4 regions of the Cohnella abietis genome follow, and region 4 is predicted to be linked to each of the others. Evidence: riboswitches for the same ligand, from Rfam matches in the RefSeq annotation. Region 4 holds a riboswitch; each other region holds the start of a gene.
What was found. Region 4 has a riboswitch for cyclic di-AMP ahead of KCTCHS21_RS02295 (C40 family peptidase). Riboswitches for the same ligand answer to the same signal wherever they lie in the genome.
Positions count from the first base shown of each region.

Region 1: it holds a riboswitch for cyclic di-AMP, as region 4 does, so the genes downstream of both, KCTCHS21_RS17470 (hypothetical protein) here and KCTCHS21_RS02295 (C40 family peptidase) in region 4, are expected to answer to the same signal.
Region 2: it holds a riboswitch for cyclic di-AMP, as region 4 does, so the genes downstream of both, KCTCHS21_RS21960 (3D domain-containing protein) here and KCTCHS21_RS02295 (C40 family peptidase) in region 4, are expected to answer to the same signal.
Region 3: it holds a riboswitch for cyclic di-AMP, as region 4 does, so the genes downstream of both, KCTCHS21_RS21975 (TrkH family potassium uptake protein) here and KCTCHS21_RS02295 (C40 family peptidase) in region 4, are expected to answer to the same signal.

Region 1 covers NZ_AP019400.1:4,009,182-4,013,460, reverse strand. The annotation lists gene KCTCHS21_RS17480 (FixH family protein) at 1-157, opposite strand, end outside; gene KCTCHS21_RS17475 (AI-2E family transporter) at 325-1,488, opposite strand; cyclic di-AMP (ydaO/yuaA leader) riboswitch at 1,653-1,793, shown strand; gene KCTCHS21_RS17470 (hypothetical protein) at 1,944-2,600, shown strand; gene KCTCHS21_RS17465 (MerR family transcriptional regulator) at 2,901-3,665, shown strand.
Region 2 covers NZ_AP019400.1:4,988,935-4,993,213, forward strand. The annotation lists gene sdhA (succinate dehydrogenase flavoprotein subunit) at 1-974, opposite strand, end outside; gene KCTCHS21_RS21950 (succinate dehydrogenase cytochrome b558 subunit) at 993-1,664, opposite strand; gene KCTCHS21_RS21955 (LysR family transcriptional regulator) at 1,836-2,744, shown strand; cyclic di-AMP (ydaO/yuaA leader) riboswitch at 2,929-3,086, shown strand; gene KCTCHS21_RS21960 (3D domain-containing protein) at 3,092-3,739, shown strand; gene KCTCHS21_RS21965 (polysaccharide deacetylase family protein) at 3,832-4,279, opposite strand, start outside.
Region 3 covers NZ_AP019400.1:4,993,714-4,997,992, reverse strand. The annotation lists gene KCTCHS21_RS21980 (CPBP family intramembrane glutamic endopeptidase) at 26-1,750, opposite strand; cyclic di-AMP (ydaO/yuaA leader) riboswitch at 2,016-2,197, shown strand; gene KCTCHS21_RS21975 (TrkH family potassium uptake protein) at 2,347-3,636, shown strand; gene KCTCHS21_RS21970 (potassium channel family protein) at 3,652-4,279, shown strand, end outside.
Region 4 covers NZ_AP019400.1:544,703-548,981, reverse strand. The annotation lists gene KCTCHS21_RS02305 (M1 family metallopeptidase) at 1-1,659, shown strand, start outside; gene KCTCHS21_RS02300 (hypothetical protein) at 1,672-2,487, shown strand; cyclic di-AMP (ydaO/yuaA leader) riboswitch at 2,697-2,836, shown strand; gene KCTCHS21_RS02295 (C40 family peptidase) at 2,841-3,344, shown strand; gene KCTCHS21_RS02290 (hypothetical protein) at 3,993-4,279, shown strand, end outside.

The DNA of each region.
Region 1 (4,279 bases), 3.5 Mb from region 4:
TGACCTTAGCCACTTGTTGGTTGGAGACGATCTCCATTCGTATATTTTCGTCACTAAACTTTGTGTTTAATGCGGCTTGATTTGTAGATGAAGGAAGATACATCCAGGCTCCAAGAAATGCGCACAAAATGACAAGGGAGTAGACAATCTTTTTCATTCTCACCCTTCCTTCCTCTGCGTATGCTGCTCTCAAGTGTATGAGGGCAAAGGAAAGAAAAGAAGCAGGTCAGCCCGCCATTATAGGAGGATTGACCTGCTTCTTTATTTTCAAATAACCTCCGACAAAAGCATTCTTTCGCTAATCCAAAGACATGAGAAAACTGTTTATGCTTGCGAATTTTCATCCTGTTCCAGTGCTGGTTCGTACAATTGTGTTTTTTCCTTAAACCATTTAAATAAATGAGTACCTATTACCTTCAGAATGGCATATCCAGGTACGGCTAGTATAATCCCGAGAATACCAAATAGGTTGCCAGCAGTAAGAATAACAAAGATTATCGTCACAGGATGAATATGCATGGATCTTCCCATGATTTGAGGAGAAATAAATTTCCCCTCTATAAGCTGGACGATTGTCCAAATCACAATCATTTTCAGAAGCATGACAGGCGAGGTAACCATAGCTACGATCAATGCTGGAGTAATAGCAATTGCAGGTCCTAAGTAAGGAACAATACTCGTGCAAGCTGCGATTACGGCCAGTACGAGGGAATAATCCAACCCGATTATGAGGTAACCGATGTACAGTAGAAACCCTATACAGAAGCTTACGATAATTTGCCCACGTATATAGGAGCTGATTTGATGGTTCATTTCAAGCAAGACCCGGAATGAACGTTTACGCAGGGGTGTAGGTACAAACCCAAGAACGAAAGGAGTTAATTTCCTACGATCCTTGAGCAGATAGAACAAGATGAAAGGTACGGTAACGACTGCAAGAACCGTTTCAGTTATTCTACCGAGCAAGCTTCCTAGTCCTGACCAAGTGTTACTAAGTAAACTTGATGCTCGAGATGAGAAATCATCGGCTAGCTTTGTGGAATCGAAACCGATCGTGTGCTGAAGCTGACTGAAAAACTCACTGCCGATAAGCTCCTCGGATTTTTCCTGTGCAACTCGGCTATAGGCCGGAAAGTTTTCAATTAAGCTAAAAATCTGATCGCGAAGTAACGGAAACACAATCATAACGACTAATGTAATAATCCCGATAATGATCAGATACAATATGACAATGGAATACACTCGTGGAAATCTCTTTCGTTCAAAGAAATCAACAATAGGATTTAACAAATAGAAGGCGACTCCAGTGAGCAGGAAAGGCAGAAATACAGTTTCTAAGATGACAATAAACGGGTGGAACACGTAAGAAATTTTGTTAATGACAAAGATGTTAAGCGTAAGTAAGAGAACAATAACGAGAAACAGGATGAGCTTCTGATTTAGAACCATCCATTTGAATCGATCTGACCATTTACGAGACTGTTGCATATCTCTTCCTCCTAATTCTGGTAAAAATGTGGAGAATTATTCGTGAAAATAAGGCCGTTGGTTGTCACTATGTACTGATCATAACGTTTCCGCACATGTGTATTCAAATCAAGCTGTAAAGAGACTTATTAAGAGACGTTGACATTCCAATTTATTAAGCCTAAAATTATAATACGCTTAATTTTCGAATTACGTTTCGAAAAGCGGGGGAACCAGTCTAGTGGGGCGAATCATTCGTTAAGAATGTAGGGTACCATCTTACCCAAGTCCGTCAGCTAACCTCGTCAGCAGTAGATGGGTCTGTTTCTAACTTCATTTGGAGAAACCTTCGGACCCTGTAACGGGGTTCTTTTTGTTATTTTTGAACCCTAACTGCTGGAACGTATTTGCGTTCCTTAGCTTGAGGTTCTTTTTTGTATTTGTCACCCGACAAGAAATTAATGGAGGTGAGTGTTATGGATCAAGCCCTTTCAGTAAAAAGTAATTACAATAGTCTGATGGAGCAGTCACAGTTAATCGTTCAACAGAACGTATCGAACCCCGCGTTAGATCCTAATGAGGAGAGATATGCTGTCTTGCACCTAATTATTCAAAATACGAATAGAGAGTCGCAAGATTATGATTTTGCCCATACGCAAACAGCAGTATACCGATTTATTTCCGTTATTTCTCAAATTGTTATAGGGTGGGGCGGCTTACTTATTGAGGGCAACCATCATGCGTATACAGCAATCTTCCCCTTATCGAAGCCGGATTCGAGTCTTCATAGCTGCATTTGTGGAGTGCAGATCATCAATGCTATTAATAATGTTATTCTTCCGTCTTTTGAACGTGAAGGAATAGATTCGCAGTATCGCTGCGCTGTTGGCATTAGCTTGGGGTCCGTGCAGGGTATTCAGACGGGATTAGAATCTCCTGTTCAAAGCCTTTACTACGGTGAGGGAATTAAGAGTGCTATGGAGTATGCAAGCATGTCGAACGGCCTAGTAATCGTCGATAAAATGATCAAAGACAACTTGGAGCGTTCCTATGCTGATTTGGAAGTGCAGCTTCTTCCATACCGTAAGCACGAGTGGGTAGGTTATCAATTTGTTGTCGGGCGTAATGGGTAAGTGGTTGGTTGCGCGGCTTGGGTTGGTGAATGGGCATCCATTTGTTGTAGGATTTCTCGGCTAAGTGGATGATTGCGCAGTATGGGTGGGGAAATTGGGATCCATTTGTCGCATGGCGTCGCGGTTAAGTGGATGAATGCGCAACTAGATAGGGAATTCACGTAACCAAGGCGAGCAAATCAAAGGTAAGCAAATTAAAGGTTCGCACATCAAAGCTCTTAGGAAACTCCCTTTTCAAACAAAGCTGTTGACTTTGACGTTACGTAAAGCTGTACAGTTATGTTGTCAGGAGGTGACCGCATGGAATATACGGTGCAAAAGCTAGGTCGATTGGCGGGGGTCAGTACGCGAACACTTCGTTACTATGATGAGATTGGCATTCTTAAGCCGGCAAGAATGAGCTCATCAGGTTATCGAATCTACGGTCAATCTGAAGTGGAAAGGCTGCAGCAAATCCTTTTTCACAGGGAGCTGGGGATCAGCCTGGACAGCATCAGAGAGATCGTTAATGACTCTTCTTTCGACGGTGCTAAAGCCCTTCTAGAACATCGCGAGCAGCTTCTCGACAAGAGAAAACAACTGGATCAGCTAATTGCCAACGTGGAAAAGACAATAGCTCTGAACGAGGGGAGACTTACTATGTCAGATGAAGAAAGATTTGAAGGGTTTAAGCAGAAGCTCATTAATGACAATGAGACATTGTATGGCACAGAAATTCGCAAGCGGTATGGTGATGATACTGTTAACAGGTCGAATAAGAAGCAGCTGGACATGACGCAGCAGGAGCACGATGAGCACACACGCCTTACCGAGGAAGTGCATGCTACTTTGGCAGAGGCATACAAGACGGGTGACCCTGCTAGTGATATTGCTCAGATGGCCGCAGATCTGCACAAAAAATGGTTGATGTATTATTGGAGCGAATACAGTAAAGAAGCCCATGCGGGACTTGCCCAAGGGTACGTGGATGACGAACGATTCCGCGCATACTATGACGCTGCTCAGCCAGGCTCAGCACAATTTCTAAGAGATGCGATCCACATCTATACAGGTCAGAACAAGTAAAGCTTATAATAGTGGGAGGCTGTTCCATAAGCTAAATTATGGGCAGCTTCTTTACTTTTTCAGGGAAGTATTTTCTGGGAAGTATATCTTTCGGCCGCTGTGGGCGGACTAAATGGTGGGAAACCGAGTTTCTGTGAGCTGTAGACCACTGAGAACGGACTAATTGGCGGAAAACCGGGAGTTGTTGAGCTGTAGACCGCTGAGAACGGACTAAATGGCGGAAAACCGAGTTTAGGTGTGCTTTAGACCGCTGTGGGCGGACTAAATGGCGGAAAACCGGGAGTTGTTGAGCTGTAGACCGCTGAGAACGGACTAAATGGTGGAAAACCGGGAGTTGTTGAGCTGTAGACCGCTGAGAACGGACTAATTGGTGGGAAACCGGGAGTTGTTGAGCTGTAGACCGCTGTGGGCGTACTAATTGGCGGAAAACCGAGTTTCTGTGAGCTGTAGACCGCTGAGAACGGACTAAATGGTGGGAAACCGGGTGTAGGTGCGCTGTAGACCGCTGTGGGCGGACTAAATGGTGGAAAACTTGGTGTCGGTGAGTTGCAAGCCGCTGAGAACGGACTAATTTGATGGAAAACCGGTTGTCGTAACGACTTGACCGCAGCCAT
Region 2 (4,279 bases), 2.6 Mb from region 4:
AGCTTAACGTCAAGCTCTTTAGGATCCTTGTGAGATAGATCGAGGTAAACCATGTTTTCGCCGTTGACGCCCAGCTTTTCATCTACGCAGACATGGAAAATTTCACGAGTCGCGATATCCCGTGGTACAAGATTTCCGTAAGCAGGATATTTCTCCTCGAGGAAATACCAAGGCTTACCGTCTTTGTAAGTCCAAATACGACCGCCCTCACCACGTGCAGATTCACTCATAAGACGCAGCTTGTCGTCTCCCGGAATCGCAGTCGGATGGATCTGAATAAACTCGCCGTTAGCATAATGTACACCTTGTTGGTATACAGCACTCGCAGCAGTTCCTGTATTAATAACCGAGTTCGTCGTTTTACCAAAAATAATACCAGGACCGCCTGTTGCAAGAATAACAGCATCGCCACGGAAGGTTACTGTTTCCATGGAGCGTAGATCTTGCGCAGAAATACCGCGGCATACTCCGTCATCGTCAAGAACGACCGAAGTAAATTCCCAATGCTCAAATTTCTGCACTAGTCCTGCAGCTTCCCAGCGACGTACCTGCTCGTCCAACGCGTAAAGCAGCTGTTGACCAGTCGTTGCACCCGCAAAAGCTGTACGGTGATACTGTGTACCTCCGAAACGGCGGAAATCAAGCAAACCTTCTGGCGTCCGATTGAACATAACACCCATCCGGTCCATTAAGTGGATAATACCCGGCGCTGCTTCGCACATCGCTTTTACTGGCGGCTGATTCGCGAGAAAGTCGCCTCCATAAACCGTATCATCAAAGTGCTCCCAAGGGGAGTCGCCTTCACCTTTGGTATTAACTGCTCCGTTTATGCCACCTTGCGCGCAAACGGAATGTGATCTTTTTACAGGCACGATTGAAAATAAATCAACCCTTACCCCGGCTTCAGCCGCTTTGATTGTCGCCATCAAGCCAGCAAGCCCGCCTCCAACGACAATTACCTTTTGAGTAGCCATTCTAAGTTCTCCCTCCCTCTAACCTACTGTGACTGAACTCAATGTAGCTGCTGCTGCCGATGCGAACTCATCGCCGCGGAACGCGAACAGAGACAATAAGAACAAAGTAGCAATGATCACGAAGATGACCATGCAAATATTAGAAGAAATTTTTTGTGCACGCGGACCAACAGTAATACCCCAGCTAACAAGAAATGCCCAGAGACCGTTAGCAAAGTGGAAGGTTGCAGCAATTACGGCAACAACATAAATCGTAAATACAGTTGGATTACTTACGATGCTATTCATGTGCTGTCCTAATTCCTCATGCGTGACATTACCAAGTGCAATCTGAACACGGGTTTCGTAAACGTGCCAAGCTACGAAGATAAACGTAATTACACCTGTAATCCGTTGCAACGTAAATGCCCAGTTACGTCCGTAGCTGAATCGCCCCGTATTTACGTTTGATTGATAAGCGATATACAAACCATAAACCCCATGAAATAACATCGGGAGCCATATAACGAACATTTCTATAAAGAAAACGAGGGGCAAGCTATTTAGCAGATCAATCATGCTGCTAAAGCCCTCCGTTCCGCCTTCCCAAGCGGAGTAGTTCGTTAATGCATGCTCGATAATGAACAATCCGAGCGGAATTACACCAAGTAGCGAATGAAGCTTTCTCGGTAGGTAAGAATTACCTTTCATATCTGTCTTCGATCTCCTTTCGCATCCTTCTGTTCGACTTTAATGTCAGACTTAACCAATCGTCACCTTAATGTCATCGCTTTTAAGGTTACTCTATTTTCGCTTATAATGGAATTGCTTATTTAATATTATTACTTATAACTATTTTGCATAAGGGAATGGTGAAGCCATATGCTTGAGGATATGCGTCTGTTTTCTATGATTGTGGAGCATACAAGTCTGAATAAAGCGGCCGAAAGGCTAAATCTATCTCAGCCTGCCTTATCACGTAGAATTGCTCGACTAGAATCTGAGCTAGAGGTCGATTTATTCAGAAGAATCGGAAAGCGATTGGAGCTAACTGCAGCCGGACAGCTCACTTACGAATTTGCATTGGAGCTACGCCGCTTTCACGGCAGCTACTTACAGAAGCTGAACGCCTTCAAATCCGCGGAAGCACCTATAGCTACAATTGGCGCTAGTCTAACGACCCTTCAGACGACACTACCTGCTCTGATTACTGCGATGACAGAGAAGCACCCGAATCTTGAAATTAAAGCAGTGACCGGCAAGTCGCATGAAATTACTACGCTAGTAAAGGAACGCAAGGTTGATTTCGGACTAGTCGCCTCATCCGTCGAGGACGATGCCTCCATTACCAGTTTACCCTTGTTTGACGATCATCTTATACTCGTTCTTCCTAGAACACACTTTATATTAGAAAGAACACAATTTGAGGTCGACGATTTGAATGGCTTGCCGATGATTTTGTTCGCTCCAGGCACTTGGTATCGCACGCTTACTGACCAGTTATTCCGTAGGCATAATCTGAAGCCAGACGTCCGCATGGAAATCGACTCCTTCGAGGCGATCATCCGTTTGTTGTCCGCTTGTAGAGCAGGTACTCTATTGCCCAAATCCTATTTACGCGAGCAAGTGCTTAAAGATAATGATTTGTATCTCGTGCGAATCCCAGAGCTGGAGGAAACAAAGCGGACGACGTCTCTTATCCATGGCGATCCTGCGTGGCTTGCACCTTCTACACGCTATCTCATTGAGGAAACAAGAGCTTATTTTGCCCGGAACCAGACCACTATTTAAGCCTGTCGTAGCAAGGGTTTGAGAGCGTTTACCTTAACTTTCCTGTAGGATACCCCTCTTTACTATGCTAACCTTTTACAAGTAGTAAAGGCGGCTACCCAAACAATGGAAGGGGTAGTACGTTGTAACATCGCGATCTAATGAATGGTTTAGTAATTGTTTTAGTAACCATGCTTAGATTTGCACAAAAATTCGGCCAAAACCGCCAGGTGCGGGGGAAAAGAAACAAAAGTACCTTCCGGGCAACCGATTGTACTTGGGGTGAATCGCAATAATCAAGCGTAGGGTTGTCTCCCAGCCCGAGTCCGACAGCTAACCTCGCCGGCCAATCTAGGAGGATTTTATCAATGAATCACAGTTGGAAAAAGCTAAGTACACGATCTGCAGCGCTAGTATTAGGAGCTGCTATTCTGCTCCCGGGATTAACCGCTCACGCGGCTACCGCCTATACGGCTAAGGAAAACGATACGTTCTGGAAGCTCTCGAAGCAAATGGGTGTCCCGCTTCAGCAGCTCATGAATGCCAATCCTAAAGTTGATCCATTGAACATTTACGCAGGATTAAAACTGGTTATCCCGAACAATTTATCGAAAGCAGCAATGGATTCCGTCCCAATAGCCGAACCAGTAGTTTCGGCCCAATCCATTACGACGTCAAGCGGTCAATCCTTACCCTTCTCCAAAGTCATAAACATCACAGCATCAGCTTATTCGGCTTCATCTGAGGAGAATGGCAAATGGGGCGCAGTTGATTACTTCGGCAATCCGCTTAAGCTTGGAACGATAGCCGTTGATTCAGATGTTATTCCTTTAGGAACCAAGGTTTTCATTACTGGGTATGATTTCGCCGGCTTGCCGACAGGCGGCTTAGTCGCTACAGCAACTGATAAGGGCGGCGCTATTAAAGGCAATCGTATCGACATTTTCGTTCCTGGCTCGCGCAATTTTGTATCTGATTTTGGATTTCAGAGTGTTAAGGTATATATTTTGAACTAAGTAAGGTTTTTTACAGAAAACTGTATCTTTTGGGGCTATCCATCACATTTAATGTGCTGTTGGATGGCCCTTTTTTTCTATAATGCTTGTCCCTACCGTTTCTCAGGTATGGCCAATAGCTCCGTCAAAGTAACTGGCTCATAGTCATGAAGGCGAAGCCAGTCTATAATTCGCGGAAGTGCGTTAACTGTGCCTAATAAATTCTGGCCTTGGCCTCCTCCTGCATGCATTAGGACAACTGATCCTGGCCGAACTGCTCTAGTCACATTCCGAAAAACCTGCTCTGCGCTCAATTGACGCCAATCCGAGGAGTCCACATCCCAGTTGACAACGGTATAATTCTTTTTCTTCGCCCACTCTAATTGTCTTGGCAATATTTCACCATATGGCGGGCGCACAAGCTTTGGATTAAACCCAACAATCCCCTCTATTACCGCCTCCGCTCTGCCGATCTGCTCTTGCATTTTCACCAAAGGTAGCTTCGAAAAATCAGGATGGCTGTACGAATGGTTGCCAATGTTATGGCCTTCTCTATGGATA
Region 3 (4,279 bases), 2.6 Mb from region 4:
AAAGGAGGAACTCAGCCTAATTACTCTAAACAGCCGTAGGCTTGGGCTTCCCTTTAATTACACCATGAAGCCACCAGATAACTATTCCAGCTAGCCCTGGCATGATAAGGCTGAATGCTCCGGCGAAGAAATCGCCTGGGAGACCATCGAACATCATCTGCATGCCCATCAATATGGCGTCGAGTGTAACATGGGCAAAAATCACTGTCATAATGCCAAAACGCAGCATAAACCAACCAAACAGAATAGCCATAATAACGAGCTCTATAAGACGAGTATAGACGGGATAAATCGCATAACCGACATGACCCATAGCCCACAACAAACCCGGTGGAATCATCGCTATAAGTGTAAGAGTGACCGCGGTTCTTCGCGACGGCTCTCGACCAAGTATTTTTCGCGCACCTCCGACGAGCCATTTACGGAATAAGCCGATACCTAACAAACGGCTTTGGAGCTCTTCTGATATACCCGCACACCATGCGAGTAAAGGAAGTAACAATGGAATAGTCATATTGTACATAGACTGGGATGCATCCGAAGAGGAGAACGAGCCTAACGTTTTCTCCAAAATCAATAAAATAAGGGATTGCGCTCCGAGAAGGATAAAAGCCAAGAAATAACCTACTCGCATACTTTTAAGCACCGTGATACCGTAGCCTGCTTCTTTCCACCTTGGCCAAAGAGAATGTCCCATAGATTTCCACAAGCCGTCTCCTGCAACAGCGGAGAAATAGGTGAGAACAGCCATAGCACCATACATAATAATACTTGTAATGATTATCGCCGTGTTCACGTCAACACTGATATTCCCGGATTTCCATAGGCTAGCCCTTAAACCTGGAACCATGTTAAACGTAATACCTGCATAAAGCACAAAATATACAGCAGAAAGGAATATTCCTCTCAGATAAGAAGTTTGGCCACCATAACTTCCCACATAGATGATAGCGAGAACGAACAGAATGATCTGCGGTAAAATAAATCCGTACATAGATAGCTTTGAAGCTAAGCTTTCTTGGTTTTTTAAGTAAGAGGTAAAGGATTTGGGTAAGTCCACTCCGTATTCAATTGAGCCTCCAATCCAAGGGGGATTGGATGATTTAAGAGCGCTAAATCCTTCGGGAACAACAACCTTCAGCCATAGCTGTGTTTCACCGATGTTGCCTTCACGGGATAGGAATGTCATGCTGCTCTTGTCAGAACGACTTTCATCCCATGTCCATTCAGCCGCTGGAATTCCCCAGAATTCAGCATATTGTAGGGCAGAGCTGACGGATTCATCGGTAATATTCGCTTTTGAGCGAGAGCTTACAGAATTGAGTTCGTTGTTACCAACAAACTTCCAAGCAACAAGCTTTCCATTTTCCATATTGAGCGAAATCAGTAAAGCATCCTGACTATCTTTCAACAGCAGCTTTACGGCGTAAACGTCCGTTGGCGTAGCTTGGGTCCAGAGCTTATCGGCTGTTTTCATGAAATTATACTTGGATAAATAGGCTACAGCGTTGCTATCAGACAAATGGGTCACAGTTGCTTCCTGCACTTGTTCAGACTTAATTCCGAATTTTGAAGCTGCCAAATCTAATGCTTTATTTTTTGCTTCAGATCGTGTCATCACGTTTTGGATTTCAGTTGTAAACAATTGCCCGGTAACGGGGAATACTTGTATAAGCAAGAATAGGATTAGTCCAACGGTAGCTGCCCATATCCAGCGTCTATCCAATTGATTTGAAGTAAGTGAGTTCAAAAATCATCTCTCCCTTTGCAAAAGAAGCTCAAGTAAACGTATACAGTTGGTTCTAGCTAACTACTACCTTAATTTCCATCAAGTATCTCTCATTTTCGACGAAAATGAAAGGAAAGCGAGCGATAATCATCGTGCGAGGGCTGAACATGTGGGTTGCTCTCCATTTAATCGTCTAGATGGCTAGGTTTGCCCTCATTCTGACGTTGTCCCCCACACAGGGAAAGAATATAATTCGTAGGTACGTCTTAAATCGACTTCAAGTTCATTTAATGAATAGCCGAATTTCATGTTATTGAAAACGGGGGAACCAAACAATCACGTGTACAAGTTCAATTGTATTCGGAGATCCCGGGGTGAATTCCAATTGTGTTTACTTAACATTGGATAGGGCAGCCTGTTCGAGCCCGAACCCGACAGCTAACCTCGTAGGCTATACGAATGGGAATCATGTGCGAAATCGAAGCACTGGGGTTCCAGTGTTTTTTGGTGATTCAGAAAGTGTGTATGAATTTGGTATGAATTTGTAGTTAGAGGTGACCTTCTTGTTTAGAAAAGTCGTTCGATGGTTCAGTGTTTCTCCACCGAGAACACTCCTTATGGGTTTTGCATTCATTATTTTTATAGGCGCACAGCTGCTACGCCTGCCGATCGCTTCCATAAGCGGACAATCGATGTCCTTTATAGATGCCTTATTTACTTCCACCTCTGCCATGTGTGTGACGGGGTTAGTCGTATTTGATACGGGAACTTACTTTTCCACCTTCGGTCACTGGGTTATTCTTCTGCTCATCCAGATCGGCGGAATCGGCTTCATGACAGTTGCCACACTGTTTGCTCTTATCCTCAGGAGAAAAATATCTCTTAAGGAAAGGCTTATTTTACAGGAGTCACTTAATCAAGGAAGTATTGAAGGCTTAGTTAGACTCGTTAGAAAAGTCATTGTTTATGCATTGGCTCTTGAAACTGTTGGTGCCATTTTGTTTTTTATCCGTTTTATGTTCGATATGCCTGTAGGAAAAGCTTTGTATCATGGTGTGTTTCACTCCATTTCTATTTTCAATAATGCCGGATTTGATTTGTCGGGTGAATTCAAAAGCTTCTCAGCTTACTCGTCGGATGTATATATGAATATCGTTTCAATGGCACTCATTATTCTCGGTGGCTTTGGTTTTATCGTGCTTGCGGATTTGTTCGATTGGCGCAAAAAACAAAGGTTTTCATTACATACCAAAGTGGTGCTTAGTGTAACAGCTATTTTGATCGTTGTCGGCACACTTGTTATTTTCATATTTGAATACACGAATGGGCGATCTGTGGGAGATACCGGGTTTGGTCATAAATTGCTCGTATCGCTATTCCAATCGGTCACCACTCGTTCAGGAGGAGTTACTACAGTTGATGTTACGGAATTTCGTCAAGCGACGCAATTTTTCATCATCATTCTGATGTTTATCGGTGCTTCTCCTGGGTCGACAGGTGGAGGGATTAAGACAACGACTTTCGCTGTTCTAGTCGGTGCAGTGCTGGCGATGATTCGTGGTAAGGACGATGTTGTGTTATTCCGCCTCCGATTGGCACAGGAACGAGTGTACAAGGCGGTTACGGTCACTTTGTTCTGTATTGGGATCGTCATGCTTGGAACTATGGTGTTAGCAACGACTGAGGATGCGGCCTTCTTGAAAATTCTGTTCGAAGTAACCTCGGCGTTCGGTACGGTCGGCTTGTCTATGGGGTTAACTGGTGATCTAACCGTGACGGGGAAAATAACAATCATCATTCTGATGTTCATAGGTCGTTTAGGGCCTTTAACTTTGACTTATGCTCTGGGACCAAAACAGGGAAGAGCGCTTTATCGTCATGCAGAGGGGAAAATCATAATTGGGTAGGGGGCCGGAAGCCGGATGAAAGTGAATCAATTCGTAATAATAGGGCTGGGACGGTTCGGATCAAGCTTGGGGACTGAGCTTATGAGGCTAGGTAATGAGGTTCTTGGTGTCGATCGTGATGAAGAGAAGGTCCAGGATCTTTCCCATATACTCACACATGCGGTAGTGGCGGATGCGACAGAGGAAGAGGTGCTTCGATCCATTGGTGCGCGTAACTTCGATTGCGGTATTGTTGCGATTGGGGATGATGTCCAAGCGAGCATTTTGGCTACGATTCTTCTAAAGGATCTTGGGGTCAAAAAGGTCGTGGCTAAAGCGGTATCGGATCTGCATGGGCGTGTGCTGGAACGAATTGGTGTTGATCGGATTATATATCCAGAGCGAGATATGGGAATCCGGGTAGCGCATCAGCTCGTATCGCCTAATCTGCTGGATTATATTGAGCTATCGCAGCAATATACAATAGCAGAGCTTGCTGTCCCCCAGTGCCTATCAGGGAAATCGTTAGACGATGTTAATCCAAGAGGCAGATTTGGCTGCAGTATTGTGGCCATCAACAAGCCCAAAGGAATTATTATTGCTCCCGTAGCTAAAGATGTCCTTACCATAGATGATGTTATGGTTGTTATTGGAACCAATGTAC
Region 4 (4,279 bases):
TATTTTCACCTGTATCCGAACGCCTTTGCACCTGGCAGCACTTTTATTAATGAGTCCAAGGGCCAATTGCGCGGGGACAAAATGAAAGCAGGCAGCAATGGGAGCATGGAAATCACTACTTTGACGACAGAGCAAGGCGAAACCCTTCTCCCCCGCCTTCATTATGTGCAACCGGACGATGGTAACAAGAAAGACCGTACGCTCGCGACTTTCCGACTTCCGGAACCGGTCAAGCCTGGCGCGTCCGTCACCCTGCGAATGAAATTTAAGGTTAAGCTACCTGATGTGTTCGCACGAATGGGCAAAGCAGGAGATTTCATCATGGCCGGTCAATGGTTTCCGAAAATAGCCGTGTACGAAACTTATGGCACGGGTAACCGGACAACTGAAGGCTGGAATTTACATCAATACCACGGTAATTCCGAATTTTATTCGGACTTCGGGATCTACAGCGTGCGCATCAATGTCCCAGCGGCATACAAGGTTGCAGCTACCGGTTTCCAGACGAAGGCGCCTGTTATTAATGGGGGACGTAAAATCTTTCAATTTTACGCCGATGATGTTCATGACTTCGCCTGGTCTGCATCTCCAAATTTCACATTTGTAGAGGATTCCTTCTCCTCTCCGGGAATACCCGGTGTTCGGATTAAGCTTTACCTCGACCCCCTTCATAAGGACATGCAGGATCGTTATATGCATGCCGCTAAATCTGCTTTAGCCAAGCTTGGAGAGTGGTACGGAGAATATCCTTATTCCACACTGTCTGTCATCGTTCCACCTGCTAGCGGCAATGGAGCCGGAGGCATGGAATATCCGACACTCGTTACCGCTGCTGCAGCCCAAACCGACAACCCAGGCTATGATCTTGAGCGCACACTCCTCCACGAAATTGCTCATCAATATTGGTATGGCTTAGTTGCCTCCAATGAATTCGAAGAGGCGTGGCTTGACGAAGGCTTCACCTCTTACACCGAGGATAAGCTAATGGCCAGTATCTATGGAGTACTACCCAATATTCCGATTGAAGCCAGCTATATGACCAACCCAGAGCCGCTTAATCAATTTTCATGGCGCTATCGCTCCTCAGAAGGATATGCCGAAAATGTCTATATTCGCGGTAAGCTCGTGCTTTCTTCCTTGGAGCGCCAAGTGGGTGATAAGACGATGAGTAAGATCATGCGGACTTATTTTCAAAAAAATAAATTTAAGCATCCTACCTCCGCGGACTTTAAGAAGGTCGTGGAAAGTGTTACAAAAACCAAGTGGGACGACTTCTTCCAGTCTTACATTCAGCAGGGGCAAATGACAGATTTCTCTGTTGATTCCATTACTGCACACAAGACCGCAAACGGTTATGAGAGCCAGGTGCTTCTAAGGCGTAACGGCGGCAGTGCTCAGCCCGTATTAGTCTTGTTTAAGTTCCAGGATGGTCAGACAATACGCAAAAAGTGGGATGGTGTGCAAAACCACGCGCAACTGCAACTAAGCTCCACCACACCTTTGGAGTATGTAGCCATCGATCCTAACCTTAATGTCGTCCTCGATAACCGCAGATACAACAACTATCTCAAGACCGAGGTTCCTAAGGAAGAACGCACACGCTTCGTAACCGGTATAACACAGATTATTGAAGGATTGTTCGGCACATTGGTGTGGTGAGGTGATTAGGGAATGCGTCGTTTATTAAAAAAGGGATGGGACATGGCTGTCCGGCATAAATATGTATTGGTTCTCCTTTTCCTGTATCGCTTACTGTGGGGGTTTTTCCTCTACCGGTTCGTCGATTCAGTCGTAACGCCCATCCTGGCACGTTATCCGGATGCGCATCCAAACTCCGACGCTGCCCATCTGTTCCTCATCGAAGCCCAATTTCGTCTTCTCAAGACCGACCTCGCTAACGAGGTTCTCTGGATGCTAGGCGGATTGCTTCTGATAAGGATGGTACTCACTCCTTTGTTCAATGCCGGTGTATATTACTCCTTTCATCACGCGGTGGAGGGTGAGGGAACAAGGGTATGGTTAGGAATCCGGAGCGTCTGGAAACCAGTAACCCTGCTTTATTGGCTGGAGAACGGGCTCATTCTACTTCCCGCCGTATGGCTGCTGCCACTAGCCAAAGACCGCTTTTTCTCAGAATCCTCCTTAACAGCTTGGCTTCAGGGACTGTTGCCCTATGCCGCAGCTTGGATGGCATTAGGGTTAAGCTTACACCTGCTGTTTCAATTCATGCAGTTCGGAGCGGCCTCTCGAGAAGGAATCTTTAAGGGTTTAGGAATAGCTCTTCGCCGGGCGTTCCCTCTAGTATGTATCACATTGATATTGCTCGGCATCGGTTTGGCAGTATCCGCCACGGCATGGGCCGTATCATTGCTCTGGTCTGGATTTCTCGCCGTAGTGCTGCATCAGGCTTTTCACTTCGCACGTTCATTACTAACACTGTGGATTTCTGCTTCACAGTATCAGGTCTGGTGTAAGACGGAGTCGTAAGTCTCTCGTCCCCTTCGACAATATTTTTACTGGGACATTCCCCGGTTGCGCCTATTAATGGCTGCAGCCGGGGTTTGGCGTTATTATCGGAGGTAAATTTATGAAGAGAAAGGGGGGTATTAATCCCTAGTTTTGGACTAAGATTAGGGAATTCTAATCTAGAAGATGCAGGAAATTCGTCATGATAACCGAATATATAAGTCTAAGTAATAAAAAAACTGCCGAGTTCCCGTCACTGGGAAACGGGGGAACCATCTAGTCGGGTGAATTGGCTTTGCTTCACAGGAGCCATAGGGGAACCTTCTACCGAACCCTCCAGCTAACCTCGTAGGCATCGGAAGGAGTCACCTGTTTTGCGCAAAGTTTCAGTGTTCATGTTTTCCCTTGCTCTACTTTTTTCTTTCCAGATAGGCAGCGCATTCGCCGACTCCAAGCTCGACAAATCTGTTGCACCCCTAATTGGAACTGATTATAAGTATGGTGGAACGACAACGAAGGGATTTGACTGCTCCGGCTTTACCGGTTATGTATTCAATGAACTTGGTCTCGACCTTCCTCGTACTTCTAAAGACATGTTCAATTGGGATGGGGGCAAGAAAGTAGCCCAGGAAGATCTTCGCGCTGGCGATCTCGTGTTTTTTAATACGAGTGGCAGCGGCGTATCTCATGTAGGCATTTATGTTGGTAACAACAAATTTGCTCATGCAGCTTCCAAAGGTGTAACCATCACCTCTCTTGATGAGAGCTACTACGCGAAACGCTATCTTGGCGCTCGTCGTGTGATGGACACAGAAACGTACAAGAAAGTAGCTACTGAGCCAGAAGCCGTCGAAGTAGCAGATGCTGCTAAATCGTAATCACTCTTTAGCAGTATTATGAGGGCCCGCCGATGCGGGCCTTCGTGGTTTTAAAGTGTGGTTTAACAACAGCCTGATCACTGCCTATGCCTCGCTATACTGTGCCTCTAGCTTCGTATTTCCTTAGATGCTCTAGACTCGCAATTTACGCCCTTTAACTAGCTAACTCCCTTATTTACAGACGCTTAGACAGCTTACGGCGACTTGCAAGGGCAGGCTGCGACCTGCAGCAGCTGGCAGCTCACCACTATCCGGGATTCCACCATTTAGACAATAGCCGCTCTCTGTACACCATTACCCGGCATTCCACAATTCAAACCACAGCTATTCGCAGTACTCCCACTACCCAACCCAGTGCAACCAGATAGAACACATTTACTCGCAGCACTCCACTACCTAGCCCCACCATTTAGACCACAGCTACTCGCAGCACTCCACTACCCAACCGGCGCCACCATTTAGACCACAGCTACTCGCAGTACTCCACTACCCAACCGGCGCCACCATTTAGACCACAGCTACTCGCAGTACTCCACTACCCAACCGGTGCCACCATTTAGATCACAGCTACTCGCAGCACTCCACTACCCAACCGGTGCCACCATTTAGACCATCGCCAGACACTTATTAGTTTAAGGGCTGACAGCGGTGATAGAGCACTGGGGGTTCACTATTGTTACTTTTTACTCGCTGGCGGGGGCGATAGAGAACCGTGCGTTCACTAATGTTACTTTTTACTCGCTGGCGGCGGCGATAGAAAACAGGGGGGTCACTATTGTTACTTGTTGCGAGCTGACTGGGGAGATAGAGCACTGGGGTTTCACTAATGTTACTTTTTACTCGCTGGCGGGGGCGATAGAGAACCGTGCGTTCACTAATGTTACTTTTTTCGCGCTGCCAGGGGTGATAGAGAACTGTGCGTTCACTATTGTTAC